One region of the Pseudomonas koreensis genome, then DNA from elsewhere that is predicted to be linked to it. Evidence: predicted binding sites of a transcription regulator. Region 1 holds the regulator's gene; each other region holds the start of a gene.
The links. The regulator sigma-54, encoded in region 1, starts transcription at its own class of promoters, with help from an activator protein. The targets are predictions, from matches to a motif close to ANTGGCATNNANNTTGCTNT.
Positions count from the first base shown of each region.

Region 2: a site for sigma-54 is predicted at 3,143-3,162, ahead of J2Y90_RS14570 (circularly permuted type 2 ATP-grasp protein). Genes of this name have one in related genera too.
Region 3: a site for sigma-54 is predicted at 1,744-1,763, ahead of J2Y90_RS13600 (flagellar hook-length control protein FliK). Genes of this name have one in related genera too.

Region 1 is NZ_JALJWP010000001.1:2,280,208-2,285,028, reverse strand. Features, by position in the region: gene lptA (lipopolysaccharide transport periplasmic protein LptA) at 1-71, shown strand, start outside; gene lptB (LPS export ABC transporter ATP-binding protein) at 71-796, shown strand; gene J2Y90_RS10190 (RNA polymerase factor sigma-54) at 963-2,453, shown strand; gene hpf (ribosome hibernation-promoting factor, HPF/YfiA family) at 2,527-2,835, shown strand; gene ptsN (PTS IIA-like nitrogen regulatory protein PtsN) at 2,848-3,312, shown strand; gene rapZ (RNase adapter RapZ) at 3,315-4,172, shown strand; gene J2Y90_RS10170 (HPr family phosphocarrier protein) at 4,188-4,463, shown strand; gene J2Y90_RS10165 (ZIP family metal transporter) at 4,498-4,821, opposite strand, start outside.
Region 2 is NZ_JALJWP010000001.1:3,230,404-3,235,224, reverse strand. Features, by position in the region: gene J2Y90_RS14580 (transglutaminase family protein) at 1-740, opposite strand, end outside; gene J2Y90_RS14575 (alpha-E domain-containing protein) at 737-1,687, opposite strand; gene J2Y90_RS14570 (circularly permuted type 2 ATP-grasp protein) at 1,700-3,109, opposite strand; gene J2Y90_RS14565 (ribonuclease E inhibitor RraB) at 3,642-3,989, opposite strand; gene J2Y90_RS14560 (hypothetical protein) at 4,198-4,431, opposite strand; gene speE (polyamine aminopropyltransferase) at 4,652-4,821, opposite strand, start outside.
Region 3 is NZ_JALJWP010000001.1:3,027,121-3,031,941, forward strand. Features, by position in the region: gene J2Y90_RS13590 (ATP-binding SpoIIE family protein phosphatase) at 1-1,317, shown strand, start outside; gene J2Y90_RS13595 (Hpt domain-containing protein) at 1,348-1,695, shown strand; gene J2Y90_RS13600 (flagellar hook-length control protein FliK) at 1,801-3,168, shown strand; gene fliL (flagellar basal body-associated protein FliL) at 3,508-4,011, shown strand; gene fliM (flagellar motor switch protein FliM) at 4,021-4,821, shown strand, end outside.

The DNA of each region.
Region 1 (4,821 bases):
TCACCGAATCGCGTCCGCGCATCGACATGGTGATCCAGCCGAAGAAGAAAACCGAAGAGAAATCCCAGTAATGGCAACTCTGAAAGCTCAGCACCTGGCCAAGGCCTATAAAAGCCGCCAGGTCGTGCGTGACGTCAGCCTGTCGATCGACAGCGGGCAGATCGTCGGCCTGCTCGGCCCGAACGGCGCCGGCAAGACGACCTGCTTCTACATGATCGTCGGCCTGGTGCAGGCCGATCAGGGCCGGGTGCTGATCGATGATCTGGACGTCAGCCACCAGCCGATGCACGGCCGCGCCAAGGCCGGTATCGGCTATCTGCCGCAAGAAGCGTCGATCTTCCGCAAGCTGTCGGTCGCCGACAACATCATGGCGATCCTCGAGACTCGCCCGGAACTCGACAAGGCCGGCCGTCGCAAGGAGCTGGAAAGCCTGCTGCAGGAATTCCACATCAGCCACATCCGCGACAACCTCGGCATGAGCCTGTCCGGTGGTGAACGCCGCCGGGTGGAAATCGCTCGCGCTCTGGCCACTGCGCCGAAATTCATCCTGCTCGACGAACCGTTCGCCGGTGTCGACCCGATCTCGGTCGGCGACATCAAGCAGATCATCCACCACCTCAAGGCCAAGGGCATCGGTGTGCTGATCACCGACCACAACGTCCGCGAGACGCTGGATATCTGCGAAACCGCTTACATCGTCAACGACGGTCAACTGATCGCCGAGGGCGATGCCGAGACTATCCTGGCCAACGATCTGGTCAAGGAAGTGTATCTGGGTCACGAGTTCCGCCTGTAAGCGCGACAGCGCTGTATCGATTCAAGGCGCCTTTATCCGCTTTAATTGTTACAGCGCTCTAGGCAAACACTTCAGTTTCAGGCATATAATTTGCTTAAGTTTGGCGCTTCGGCGCCCTGTAGTGGATGGCGCAAAGCGCCGGCGAATAAGGTGTTAAGCCCCTGCCATGAAACCATCGCTAGTCTTGAGAATGGGCCAGCAGCTGACGATGACACCGCAGCTGCAACAGGCCATCCGTCTGCTCCAATTGTCGACCCTGGACCTGCAACAGGAGATTCAGGAGGCTCTGGAATCCAATCCGATGCTCGAACGCCAGGAAGAAGGCGACGACTTCGACAACGCCGATCCCTTGGCCGACAACGCCGAACAGAAGCCCGCAGAAATCCAGGAACCCTCCTATCAGGAAACCGCCCCGACGGTGGACAACCTCGAGGATGGCGAATGGAACGAGCGCATCCCCAACGAACTGCCGGTGGATACCGCCTGGGAAGACGTCTACCAGACCAGCGCCAGCAGCCTGCCCAGCAGCGATGACGACGAGTGGGATTTCACCACCCGCACCTCCGCCGGGGAGAGCCTGCAGAGCCATCTGCTCTGGCAACTGAACCTGGCGCCGATGTCCGACACCGATCGCCTGATCGCCGTGACCCTGATCGATTGCATCAACAATCAGGGTTACCTGGACGAAACGCTCGAAGAGATTCTCGAAGCATTCGATCCGGAACTGGATATCGAGCTCGATGAGATCGAAGCCGTCCTGCATCGCATCCAGCAATTCGAACCCGCCGGGATCGGCGCACGCAACCTCAGCGAATGCCTGCTCCTGCAACTGCGCCAGTTGCCAGCCAAGACGCCGTGGCTGACCGAGGCCAAGCGTCTGGTCGCCGATTACATCGACTTGCTCGGCAGCCGCGATTACAGCCAGTTGATGCGGCGCATGAAGCTCAAGGAAGACGAACTGCGCCAGGTCATCGAACTGGTGCAGAGCCTTAATCCGCGTCCGGGCTCGCAGATCGAATCGACCGAGGCTGAATATGTCATTCCCGATGTGATCGTGCGCAAGGACAACGAGCGCTGGCTGGTCGAGCTGAACCAGGAATCGGTGCCACGCCTGCGTGTCAACGCCCAGTACGCCGGTTTTGTGAAGCGTGCCGACACCAGCGCCGACAATACCTTCATGCGTAATCAATTGCAGGAAGCCCGCTGGTTCATCAAGAGCCTGCAGAGCCGCAACGAAACCTTGATGAAAGTGGCCACGCAGATCGTCGAACATCAGCGCGGATTCCTGGAATACGGCGACGAAGCGATGAAACCGCTGGTACTGCATGACATCGCTGAGGCGGTCGGCATGCACGAATCGACTATTTCCCGCGTGACCACGCAAAAATTCATGCATACCCCGCGCGGTATTTATGAGCTGAAATACTTTTTCTCCAGCCACGTCAGCACCTCCGAAGGCGGCGAATGCTCGTCCACGGCGATTCGCGCGATCATCAAGAAACTGGTCGCGGCGGAAAATCAGAAAAAGCCGTTGAGTGACAGCAAGATCGCTGGTTTACTGGAGGCACAAGGCATTCAGGTGGCTCGCCGCACCGTCGCCAAGTACCGCGAATCCCTCGGAATCGCGCCTTCGAGCGAACGCAAGCGGTTGATGTAAGCCACGTTACAGCGTTCCAGTGGCAGGCTTTTCGGCCTGCCGCTTTATGCACTGGCAACGAAGGAGAAGCTGTATGCAAGTCAACATCAGTGGACACCAACTGGAAGTGACCCAACCTCTGCGTTCCTACATCGAGGAAAAACTCCAACGACTGGAGCGACATTTCGACAAGATCACCAACGTGCAAGTCACGATGTGCGTCGAAAAGCTGAAGCAGAAGATCGAAGCCACCTTGCATATCCCCGGCAGCGAAGTGGTCGCCAACGCAGAAGATACCGACATGTACGCTGCGATCGACTCACTCACCGACAAGCTGGATCGCCAACTCAAAAAGCATAAGGAAAAGACCCAGAGCCTCCTCCAGGGCGCGACCGGTCGTTAACACCCCTATCCCATGATCCGACTTGAAACCATCCTGACCCCCGGCCGTTCCCAGGTGAACGCGCCGGGCGGCAGCAAGAAAAAAGCCCTCGAACAGATTGCCAACCTGATCCACCGCGAAGTGCCGGATCTGGCGATGCAGGATGTCTTCGAAGCGCTCATTGCCCGTGAAAAACTCGGTTCCACCGGTTTTGGCAACGGCATCGCCATTCCCCACTGCCGCCTCAAGGGCTGCACGGCGCCCGTCAGTGCCCTGCTGCACCTCGAAGCTGCGATTGATTTCGACGCCATCGACGGCGCCCCGGTAGACCTGTTGTTTGTGCTGCTGGTCCCGGAAGCCGCAACCGATGCGCATCTGGAATTGCTGCGCCAGATCGCCAGCATGCTCGATCGCAAGGAAGTGCGCGACAAACTGCGTAGCGCCCCGAGTAACGAAGCCTTGTACCAGGTCGTACTGGACGAGCAGAACGGGCACTGATCATGCGTTTGATTATCGTCAGTGGCCGTTCGGGCTCGGGTAAAAGTACCGCCCTGAATGTCCTTGAGGACAACGGTTATTACTGCATCGACAACCTGCCGGCCGGCTTGCTGCCGGAACTGGCCGAGCGCGCGCTGATCCACACCGAGCTCGCGCAGCCGCTGGTTGCCGTGTCGATCGATGCGCGCAACCTGCCCAGCCATCTGTCACGTTTCCCGGAATTGCTCGAAGATGTGCGTGCCAAGCATATCCAGTGCGATGTGCTGTATCTGGACGCCGACGAAGAAACCCTGCTCAAGCGTTTTTCCGAAACACGCCGTCGCCACCCGCTGAGCAACGCCAATCGCTCACTGGCCGAAGCCATTCAGGATGAAAGCGCCCTTCTCGGGCCGATCGCCGATCTGGCCGACCTGAAAATCAACACCACCAACCTGAATCTGTATCAACTGCGCGACACCCTGAAGTTGCGCCTGTTGAATCAGCCGGAGCCCGGTACCGCATTCCTGATTGAATCTTTTGGTTTCAAGCGTGGCATGCCGGTCGATGCCGACCTCGTGTTCGATGTGCGCTGCCTGCCCAATCCGTACTGGAAACCGGAGCTGCGCGCGCAGTCCGGACTCGATGCACCTGTGGCCGAGTACTTGGCGGAACAGCCTGATGTCGAAGAAATGTATCAGGACATCTACGCCTACCTGAACAAGTGGCTGCCACGTTTCGCCGCGAGCAACCGCGCCTACGTCACCATTGCCATTGGCTGCACCGGCGGGCACCACCGCTCCGTCTACCTGACCGAACGCCTGGGTCAGGCCCTGCAGAAAACCCTGAAGAACGTCCAGGTTCGCCACCGCGACCTCACCTAAAGGATTCACACCGCGATGCCTGCTCGTGAAATCGAAATCATCAATAAGCTGGGCCTGCATGCCCGGGCATCGGCCAAATTTGTCGGCGTAGCGGGTCAGTACCCAGACTGCACGATCAGAGTGGGTCGCACGCCAGAGACGACTGTCGACGGCAAGAGCATCATGGCGATGATGATGCTTGCCGCTGGCAAGGGCACCAAAATTTATCTGAGTACTGAAGGCGAACAGGCTCAGGAAGCCATGGACGCCTTGGTCGATCTGATCGAAAGGTATTTCGACGAAGGCGAGTAATCCTTGAGGCGAGGACAATGTTCCTCGCCTCCATTCAACCCAACGCCGTATCCATCACCATCATCAGACAAAACCCGATCAACAAACCAAGACTCGCCAGCTTGTCATGCCCATGACGACGCGACTCCGGAATCACTTCGTGGGTCACCACCAGCAACATCGCCCCGGCCGCCAGCGCCAGCCCCAGTGGCAACAGCACTTGAGCCAGACTGACCAGCCACGCGCATAACAACGCGAACACCGGTTCGACCAGCCCTGACGCCGCGCCGATCAGAAAGGCCCTGACCCGCGACATCCCCGCCCCGGCCAGCACCAACGCAATCACCAGACCTTCCGGCACATCCTGCAACGCGATGCC
Region 2 (4,821 bases), 950 kb from region 1:
CAGCCGCCGCCCCGGCGCATGCCGCGCACCGGGCAGGCATCGAGATAATCCAGGCCCACCGCCAGTTTCAGGTGCCGTTCCGGGCGCGCTAGCTGGTTGGTCACATCAAAGCTGTACCACGCGTCATCCAGCCACGCTTCCGCCCAGGCATGGCTGGCCAGATGCTCACAATCTTCGCTGTACAAATAACCCGAGACATAACGCGACGGCACGCCAAGGCTGCGCGCGCAGGCGAGAAAGGCGTGCGCATGATCCTGACAGACCCCGGCGCGACCGGCGAAAGCTTCGGCGGCACTGGTGTCGACCACGGTCGAGCCCGGCGTGTAGGTCATGTGCTGATTCAATGCGCACATCAAATCGATCAGCGCGGTGCGATCACGCCGTTGCTTGCAGTTTTTGTCGGCAAACTCGCGCAAGGCTTCATCGGCTTCGGTCATGCGCGTGAAGCGCAGGAACGGCAGCGCTGACTGGCTTTCATGTTCGGCCTCGCGCAATTCATCGATATCGACCTGACCACGGGCACCAATGATGATCGCTTCGTGCGGCTCGTCCATGGTCAACACATGCAGAATGTTGCCGAACGGATCGAGCTGCGCCCGCACCGGGCGCGGTAAATCGAGCTGCCAACTGAGGACATGCTGACGTTCGCTGTCGTGAGGTGTCAGGCGCAGGTACTGGATGCTCGCGCGCACCTGATCTTCGTAGTGATAGGTGGTCTCGTGGCTTATGGAAAGTCTCATGCAGCCTCCAGGTAGGAACTGTGAATGGCGTTGCCCAACTGGCGCACCAACGGGATGAATTCGGTCAGCCAGGCGTGCAGGCCTTCTTCGAGGATTTCGTTGATGCCGGTGTAGCGCAGGCGCGCGTCCATTTCCGCCGCCAGGCGTTGTGCCGGGCGGCCGTTGGCGCCGGGCAGTTGCGCGAGGATCTGGTCGATTTCTTCGGTACAGGCACGCAACGAACGGGGTACATCGGCGCGCAACAAAAGCAATTCGGCGACGTGCCGGGCGCCGGGCGCATCGCGGTAGATTTCGGTGTAGGCCTCGAACGACGACAATGCCCGCAGCAGCGCACTCCACTGGTAATAGGCGTGCGCTGTGCCGTCACTGACCGCTTCGGCCTGATCGCCGGCCATTTCGTAGCGGGCATCGAGCAGGCGCAGCGTGTTGTCCGCGCGCTCGATGAACGTGCCCAGACGGATGAAGCGAAACGCGTCGTTGCGCATGATCGTGCCGTAGGACGCGCCACGGAACAGGTGCGAGCGCTCCTTGATCCATTCGCAGAAACGGCTCATGCCGTAGCGGCTCAGACCCTGTTCGGCGATGCCGCGGATTTCCAGCCAAGTTGCGTTGATGTTTTCCCACATGTCGGCGGTGATTCGCCCGCGCACCGCATGGGCACTGGCCCGCGCCGCGCCGAGGCAGCTGTAGATGCTCGCCGGGTTGGCCGCGTCCAGCGCAAAGAAATGCAGCAGGCGTTCGGCGTGCAGATCGCCGTGGCGGTCATGGTAATCATCGAGAGTGCCGGTAATCAGCAACGGCATGGCGAGTTCGTGCAGACCATCGCCGCGCCCGTCCTGCGGCATCAGCGACAGTGAATAACTGATGTCGAGCATGCGTGCGAGGTTCTCCGCACGCTCCAGGTAACGCGACATCCAGTACAGATCCGAGGCAGTTCTACTTAACATGGCAAGCTTCCTTCAATCCTCGACTACCCAGGTGTCCTTGGTGCCGCCACCCTGGGAGGAATTCACCACCAGGGAGCCTTCACGCAATGCGACACGGGTCAAACCACCGGGCACGACCCGGGTCTCGCGGCCGGACAGTACGAACGGACGCAGGTCGATATGGCGCGGCGCGATGCCGTTTTCGACAAAGGTCGGGCACGTCGACAGCGACAGCGTCGGCTGCGCGATGTAGGCATGGGGCTTGGCTTTGATGCGCTCGCGAAAGGCATCGATTTCCGCGCTCGTCGCGGCCGGCCCGACCAGCATCCCGTAACCGCCGGAGCCTTGGGTTTCCTTGACCACCAGATCCGGAAGATTGGCCAGCACGTGGGACAGCTCGGACGGGTTACGGCATTGCCAGGTCGGCACGTTCTTCAGGATCGGCTCTTCGTCGAGGTAGAAACGGATCATGTCGGTGACAAACGGGTAAACCGATTTATCGTCCGCTACTCCGGTGCCGATGGCATTGGCCAGCACCACATTGCCGGAGCGATAGGACGACAGCAGCCCCGGCACGCCGAGCATCGAATCCGGGTTGAATGCCAGCGGATCGAGGAAGGCATCATCGAGGCGGCGATAAATCACATCGACCGCTTTCGGGCCGTCGGTTGTGCGCATGAACACCTTGTCGTCGCGCACGAACAGGTCCGCGCCCTCCACCAGTTCAACGCCCATTTCCCGCGCGAGAAACGCATGCTCGAAGAACGCGCTGTTGAAGCGCCCCGGCGTCAGCACCACCACGCTGGGGTTGTCGATCGGACTCGAGCTTTTCAGGGTGTCGAGCAGCAGATTGGGGTAGTGATCGATCGGGGCGATGCGCTGAGCGGCGAACAGCTCGGGGAACAGGCGCATCATCATCTTGCGGTCTTCGAGCATGTAACTGACGCCGCTGGGTGTGCGCAGGTTGTCTTCGAGGACGTAATAAGTGCCATCGCCATCGCGCACCAGATCGACGCCGGAAATATGCGAATAGATGTCGCGGTGCAGATCCAGGCCCTGCATTGCCAGCTGGTATTGCTCGTTGGCCAGCACCTGTTCGGCGGGAATGATCCCGGCCTTGATGATGCGCTGCTCGTGGTAGAGGTCGGCGAGGAACATGTTCAGCGCCTTGACCCGCTGGATACAGCCGCGCTCCACAATTCGCCACTCACTGGCAGGGATGCTGCGCGGAATGGTGTCGAACGGAATCAGCCGCTCGGTGCCCTGCTCGTCGCCATAAAGCGTGAAAGTGATCCCGGCACGATGGAACAGCAGATCAGCCTCGCGTCGGCGTTGCGCAAGCAACTCATCGGGCGTCTCGGCCAGCCAGCGGGCAAATTCCCGGTAATGCGGGCGAACCAGTCCGCCAGCATCGTACATCTCGTCAAAACAGGTGCGGATCATGCCGTACTCCTTGTCACTCCGGACATACAGGCCTTCGCAAGGCCCGTGCCATCGGCATAAACGCTTTGAATTCAATCGGTTGTGGATCCACGCCAAAGGCAGCGCACCATTCCTGTGCGGCAAATGCCCCGGCCCGATTGCCCCCGCTTCATTGCGACGCACTGCATCGCCTATCACCAGCATAGTCAGAGTTGATTTCACTGCCCGGCAGCGGCTGCGGATAATCCGCACATTCGCTGCAAAACTTCATTGGCACGGCGCCGCGAAGTAGCCAGCTCAATTGATCCGGACAGCCTTGGCGGCCCCGTCCCGCCAAGACTTCACTGCACACCCGTCTTCCCTTTTAGCCACCCTCTCCGGTGGCTTTTTTTGTTTTTTTGAAATATTTTGAATGCAAAAGCACAAGATCGCAGCCTTCGGCAGCTCCTACACGATCACCTGTAGGAGCTGCCGAAGGCTGCGATCTTTTGATCTTTAAAACGACAACGGCCGACCCAAAGGTCAGCCGTTGCCCGCCAAACAATGCGCAAGATCAATTCAACCGGTAACGATTGCGCACCTCCTGCTTCACGCCCCAACCCTCGATAATGCCGCCCAGCGGTTCGACCACGGCAGAAAAGCCCTGCTCGAAATCGCCAATGTCGTCGTAGGTTGCGTACATCACTTTGCTCAATTCCAGCGACCAGGCGCCGTCGTCGCGCGCACTGACCTGGGCATTGATGGACTCACCGCGAAATTTGCCTGCTGCCCTGCGCGCCCGCTCCTCGTCCGGGAAAATCGCGTAGAACTCGATGGGATGGAACCGGGAAAAATCGAAACCGCCTTCTTTCATGCGGCGCAGAACGTTGCTGCTGATGTCTTCTTGATAGGCTGTGCTCATGAATCGTCCCCCTCGATTGATGGATAGACTTTCCGTATTCCCGCCCCGGGCCTTTGGCCTAAGTACTACGGCAACGTGGTTGCGCGCGGGAAACAAGCATGTAGCTGACAAGACCAGACCTTAGCGATCCATTCGCTGATCTCGCTTGCAGAGTAGCCCCAAGAGAGCGCCGCTGCCAAGGCCTGGTTTACGAGATGACAGGAAGTGTTCAGACAGGTTTGATGCTGCGGATTTCGATGCCGTTCTGGGTCTTGAGGTTTTTCACCTCGGCATCGGTGGTGCGCCCTTGCAGATCGTTGAGATCCAGCTGGGCGGCGACCGGAAGAAGCCGCTCCTTGATCAGCCGCGCGGCTTCATCATCGGACGGGCATTCCTCACGTTCGAAGACTTCATCGACAATTTCACCATGATCATCCACGAAAGTGACTTTCCACTTTTGCATCAGTGCCTCCTCGATCAACCCGTAAATGGGCTTACCTCTATCTCGACTTTTTTCCGCGAGAGTTGGTTCAAAAGGATTACAGCACTTAGTCAGGAAAAACGGATGAGCATTGTGGGAGCGAGCCTGCTCGCGAAGGCGGCGCGCCAGTCGCCATTGAGTTGGCTGACAATACGCTTTCGCGAGCAGGCTCGCTCCCACAAAGAGGTTTTGCGGGGAAGTATCAGTCGTTGCTTGGCTTGTTCACCGCTTGCAGCACGTATTGCGGCAGGGCGAATGCGCCGATGTGGATTTCCGGGTTGTAGTAGCGGGTAACGATGCCGCTGCCGATGAAGCGCTGTTGCAGGGTTTCACGGCTGAGCTTGCGGTAGGCCGGGTTGGTCGAGCCCCAGG
Region 3 (4,821 bases), 750 kb from region 1:
CAGGCGACCGTCCTGCAACAGCGCGACCTGATCGCCAGACATCACGACTATCTGCTCAACGAACAGCGCGTGGCCAAAGCGGTGTTCGACAAGGTCGCGCATTCCGGCTGCCTGAGTGCGCCGAATATCCGTTACCTGCAATCGCCCTACGCACTGTTCAATGGCGATCTGTTGCTCGCGGCGTACACGCCGGCCGGTGACATGCACGTCATGCTTGGCGATTTCACCGGGCATGGCTTGCCGGCGGCAGTCGGAGCGATGCCGCTGGCCGAAGTGTTCTACGGCATGACCGCCAAGGGCTACGGCCTGGCGGAAACCCTGCGCGAGATGAACGCCAAGCTCAAGCGCATCCTGCCGGTGGACATGTTCTGCTGCGCCACGTTGCTCTGTCTGAGTTTCCAGAGCCGCTCGGTGGAGGTGTGGAACGGCGGCATGCCCGATGGTTACTTGCACCGCCTGGCCAGCGGCGAACGCGTGCCGCTGCCAGCGCGGCACTTGCCGCTGGGGATTCTCAGTGCACAGGCTTTCGACGACCGTACGGATGTGTATCCGATGGCCGTTGATGATCGGGTATTTCTGTTATCGGACGGGGTGATCGATACCTGCGACGCCAATGACCAGTTGTTCGGAGTCGAGCGTTTGCAGCAAGTCTTTGCGGCAAACCTCGAGCCGGATCGGTTGTTCGAAGATATCGAGCAGGCCCTGCGCGATTTTCGCGGGCAGGCCCGTGACGATGTGAGCATGGTCGAGGTCAGTCTGCTTGAGTCGGCGCCGACGGACGGCGCGGCGCCGATATATTCCGACAGCGGCCAGTCGAGCCCGCTGGATTGGTCGGCCAGTTTCGAGTTTCGCGGTGCCACGCTCAGACGGTTCAATCCTTTGCCGTTTCTCTTGCAATTGCTGCTCGAGGTCCACGGCCTGCGCGCGCAAAGCGGTGCGTTGTACAGCGTACTTGCCGAGTTGTATTCCAATGCGCTGGAGCATGGCGTGCTGGGACTGGATTCCAGTCTCAAGCGCGATGCCGCTGGCTTTGCCCGTTACTACGAAATGCGCGCGGCGCGGCTGGGAGCGTTGCAGGATGGTTATGTGCGCGTGCATCTGCAGGTGCAACCGCAAGGCAAAGGTGGGCGTCTGGTCATCAGGGTCGAGGACAGTGGCGACGGATTTGATGTAGGGCGGGTCATGCAGCGGCCCTTGGATAATGTCCGCTTGTCGGGACGCGGCATCAGCCTGGTCCGGCAGTTGGGGCGCAATGCCAGCTGGTCGGACCAAGGTCGTAGTGCCAGCGTGGAGTTTTTCTGGGAGATTGAGGCATAATCCGCCCATTCTTGATCAAGGAGTGAGCAAGTGACTGACCCACATGTAGATCGCGACGTCCTCGACACTTTGCGCGAGGTGATGGAGGAGGGCTACACCGAATTGCTGGAGACTTTTCTGGCAGACTCGGAAAGCCGCCTGGACGAGTTGCGAGACGGCATCAGTGCCAAAGCGTTGTCTGATGTCGCCCACAGTTTCAAGGGCAGCGCCAGCAACATGGGCGCCATTCGGCTGGCTGCGTTGTGCCAGGACCTGGAGTCGAACGCCAAGGACAAAAGTCCGGAAGCACTCGCTCAACTGGTCGCCGATATCCGTTCCGAATTCGCCAACGTGCGCCCGGTGTACGAAAACGAAAAGCATCACCTCCACACCCACTGAAGCTGCCGTCCGGCGCTTTTTGCAAGTGTCCGGCCAAACTGGCCCGGCACTTGCAGTTATCTTGCTCAACTGTACCTACGATCCCAGTGCAGCGGAGACCGTGTCATGCCTGCGACCCCCAACATTCTTCTTCAGACCGCCGCCCAGGCCAAGGCGCAAGCCGCCTCTGCCAAATCGTCGGCAGTGGCCGCAGACGCCGGGGACAAGGCTTCCAGCTTCGCAAAAGTGTTCGCCGATCAGGCGCCGGCCAAACCTGCGGTAGGCGCCGATAATTCAGTCAAACCGGCACGCGACAAGGTCGCTGACAACAGCGGAAAAAAAGACGTCGGCAAAGATCAGTCTGCCGCGCCCGAGCCAGCAGTTGCCGATAGCGGCAAAGCCTTGCCTGCGGATAAAGCGGCGGCGAGCGACGACGCAGCTGCCACTGCCGATGACACCGCTGAAACCGTACAAACCCCTGTGGCCGATGCCGCGCCTGTAGACCCGGCGCTGGATCCGGCGCTGATGCAAGTCGTCCAGCCGTTGGTGGCAGCGCCTGTCGTGCAGGCCCCGGTAGTCGCAACGCCAGCCCAGCCGGAAACTGAGACACCTGCATTGGCTGCTGTGCCGGGCATGGTCAAAGATCCGGCGGCTACCGACAGCGATTTTGATCCTTCTGCCGACCCGCTCGACTCGCTGCCGGCCGTGCGCATGGCGATGGAGCAGGGCGGGCATATCTCCGCTGCCAGTCAGGCACAACCGAAAGCCTCTCCCGCCCAGGCTCAGGCCGACGGCGAATTGACCGCTGCGCAGAACTTTGCCGCCGGCATGGCCAGCATGCTCGACGTCCAGGCCGACAAGGACAGCACCAGTCAGGGCGGCGAAAAAGCCTTCAGTGGTCTGATCGATGATGGCCTGAAAGATTTGAAATCGGCTACCAGCGACACCCGCGTCGACGACTTCGCCAACCGTCTGGCGGCGCTGACCCAGGCCGCCACGCCGAAAACCGCCAATGCGCTGCCGGTGAATCAACCGATCGCCATGCACCAGAGCGGCTGGACCGAAGAAGTGGTCAACCGCGTCATGTACCTGTCCAGCGTCAACCTGAAAGCCGCCGACATTCAGTTGCAGCCGGCTGAGCTGGGGCGTCTGGATATTCGCGTGAACATGGTTCCCGATCAGCAGACCCAGGTTACCTTCATGAGCGCGCACCCGAGCGTGCGTGAAGCGCTCGACAGCCAGATGCATCGCCTGCGCGACATGTTCAACCAGCAGGGCATGGGCCAGGTCGACGTCAACGTCTCCGACCAGAACCGTGGCTGGCAGGGTCAGCAGGGGCAGGAGCAGGCGCAGCAGGGCCACACCGGACGCACCGGCGCCACGGGTGGGCGTCTGGATTCGGCGGATGAAGAATTGGCCCCGGCCACTGTGGCTGAAGTGGCGGCGCAGACCACCAACGTCATCGGCAGCAGTGCGGTCGACTATTACGCCTGAGCAAATCAAAAGCCCCTCACCCTAGCCCTCTCCCAGAGGGAGAGGGGACCAATTGGGGAATATTGAAGGACTACGCCGACCTGAACGAGCATCGCTGAATCCTTGGCTGGTTCGGCGAGCTGTTCATCCAAGTCTCTACCCCACAATCGACTCGGTCTCTCAGGTCGATGTTTGATCCATGACACCTCGGTCAGCCCCCTCTCCCTCCGGGAGAGGGCTGGGGTGAGGGTGGCTTTTGACTTTGTCGCTGTCTGCGCGACCTCCGACACTTCTGGCATAACACTTGCTCTTGCCTTGCCGTGCGACTGTGAAACCCCCGATTAGTGACGGATTATTGGCATGGCGAAGAGCGAAGCTGCAGCAGTAAAAGACCCCGCAACCAAAGGCAAACTCAAGCTGATCATCGTGATCGTGCTGGCGTTGCTGGTGGCCATTGGTGCATCCGTCGGGGCGACCTGGTTCTTCATGCACGGCGCGCAGAGCAAGCCTGCCGAGGCCGGCGATGCTGCGCCGGTCGGCAAGCAAGCGGCGATTTTCGAGCCGATGGCGCCGGCCTTCGTTGCCAACTACAACCAGAACGGCCGTCAGCGCTACATGCAGGTGAGCATCACCATGCTGGCGCGTAATCAGGCCGATCTGGACGCGCTCAAAGTACACATGCCGGTCATCCGCAATAACCTGGTAATGCTTTTCTCCGGTCAGGATTTCGCCACACTGGCGACCCCGGTCGGCCAGGAGATGTTGCGCCAGAAGGCCACCGCCAGCGTCCAGGAAGTGGCGCAGAAAGAGCTGGGCAAAGTGGTCATCGAACAGTTGCTTTTCACTAATTTCGTACTGCAGTAGGAACACGACATGGCCGTGCAGGATCTGCTGTCCCAGGATGAAATCGATGCGCTGTTGCATGGCGTCGATGATGGTCTGGTACAGACCGATAATGCTGCCGAACCCGGCAGTGTCAAAAGCTACGACCTGACCAGCCAGGATCGCATCGTCCGTGGACGCATGCCGACGCTGGAAATGATCAACGAGCGTTTCGCCCGCTACACCCGCATCAGCATGTTCAACATGCTGCGCCGCTCGGCGGACGTTGCCGTCGGTGGCGTGCAGGTGATGAAGTTCGGCGAATACGTGCACTCGCTGTACGTGCCGACCAGCCTCAATCTGGTCAAGATCAAACCGCTGCGCGGCACTGCGCTGTTCATCCTCGACGCCAAACTGGTGTTCAAACTGGTGGACAACTTCTTCGGCGGCGACGGCCGTCACGCCAAGATCGAAGGGCGCGAATTCACCCCGACCGAACTGCGCGTAGTGCGCATGGTGCTGGAACAGGCGTTCGTCGATCTGAAGGAGGCCTGGCAGGCGATCATGGAAGTCAATTTCGAGTACATCAACTCGGAAGTGAACCCGGCCATGGCCAACATCGTCGGCCCGAGCGAAGCGATTGTGGTGTCCACTTTCCACATCGAACTCGATGGCGGTGGCGGCGATCTGCACGTGACCATGCCGTACTCGATGATCGAGCCGGTGCGCGAAATGCTCGACGCCGGCTTCCAGTCCGACCTCGACGATCAGGACGAGCGCTGGGTCAACGCCCTGCGCCAGGACGTGCTCGATGTCGACGTGCCGATTGGCGCTACTGTTGCCCGCCGCCAG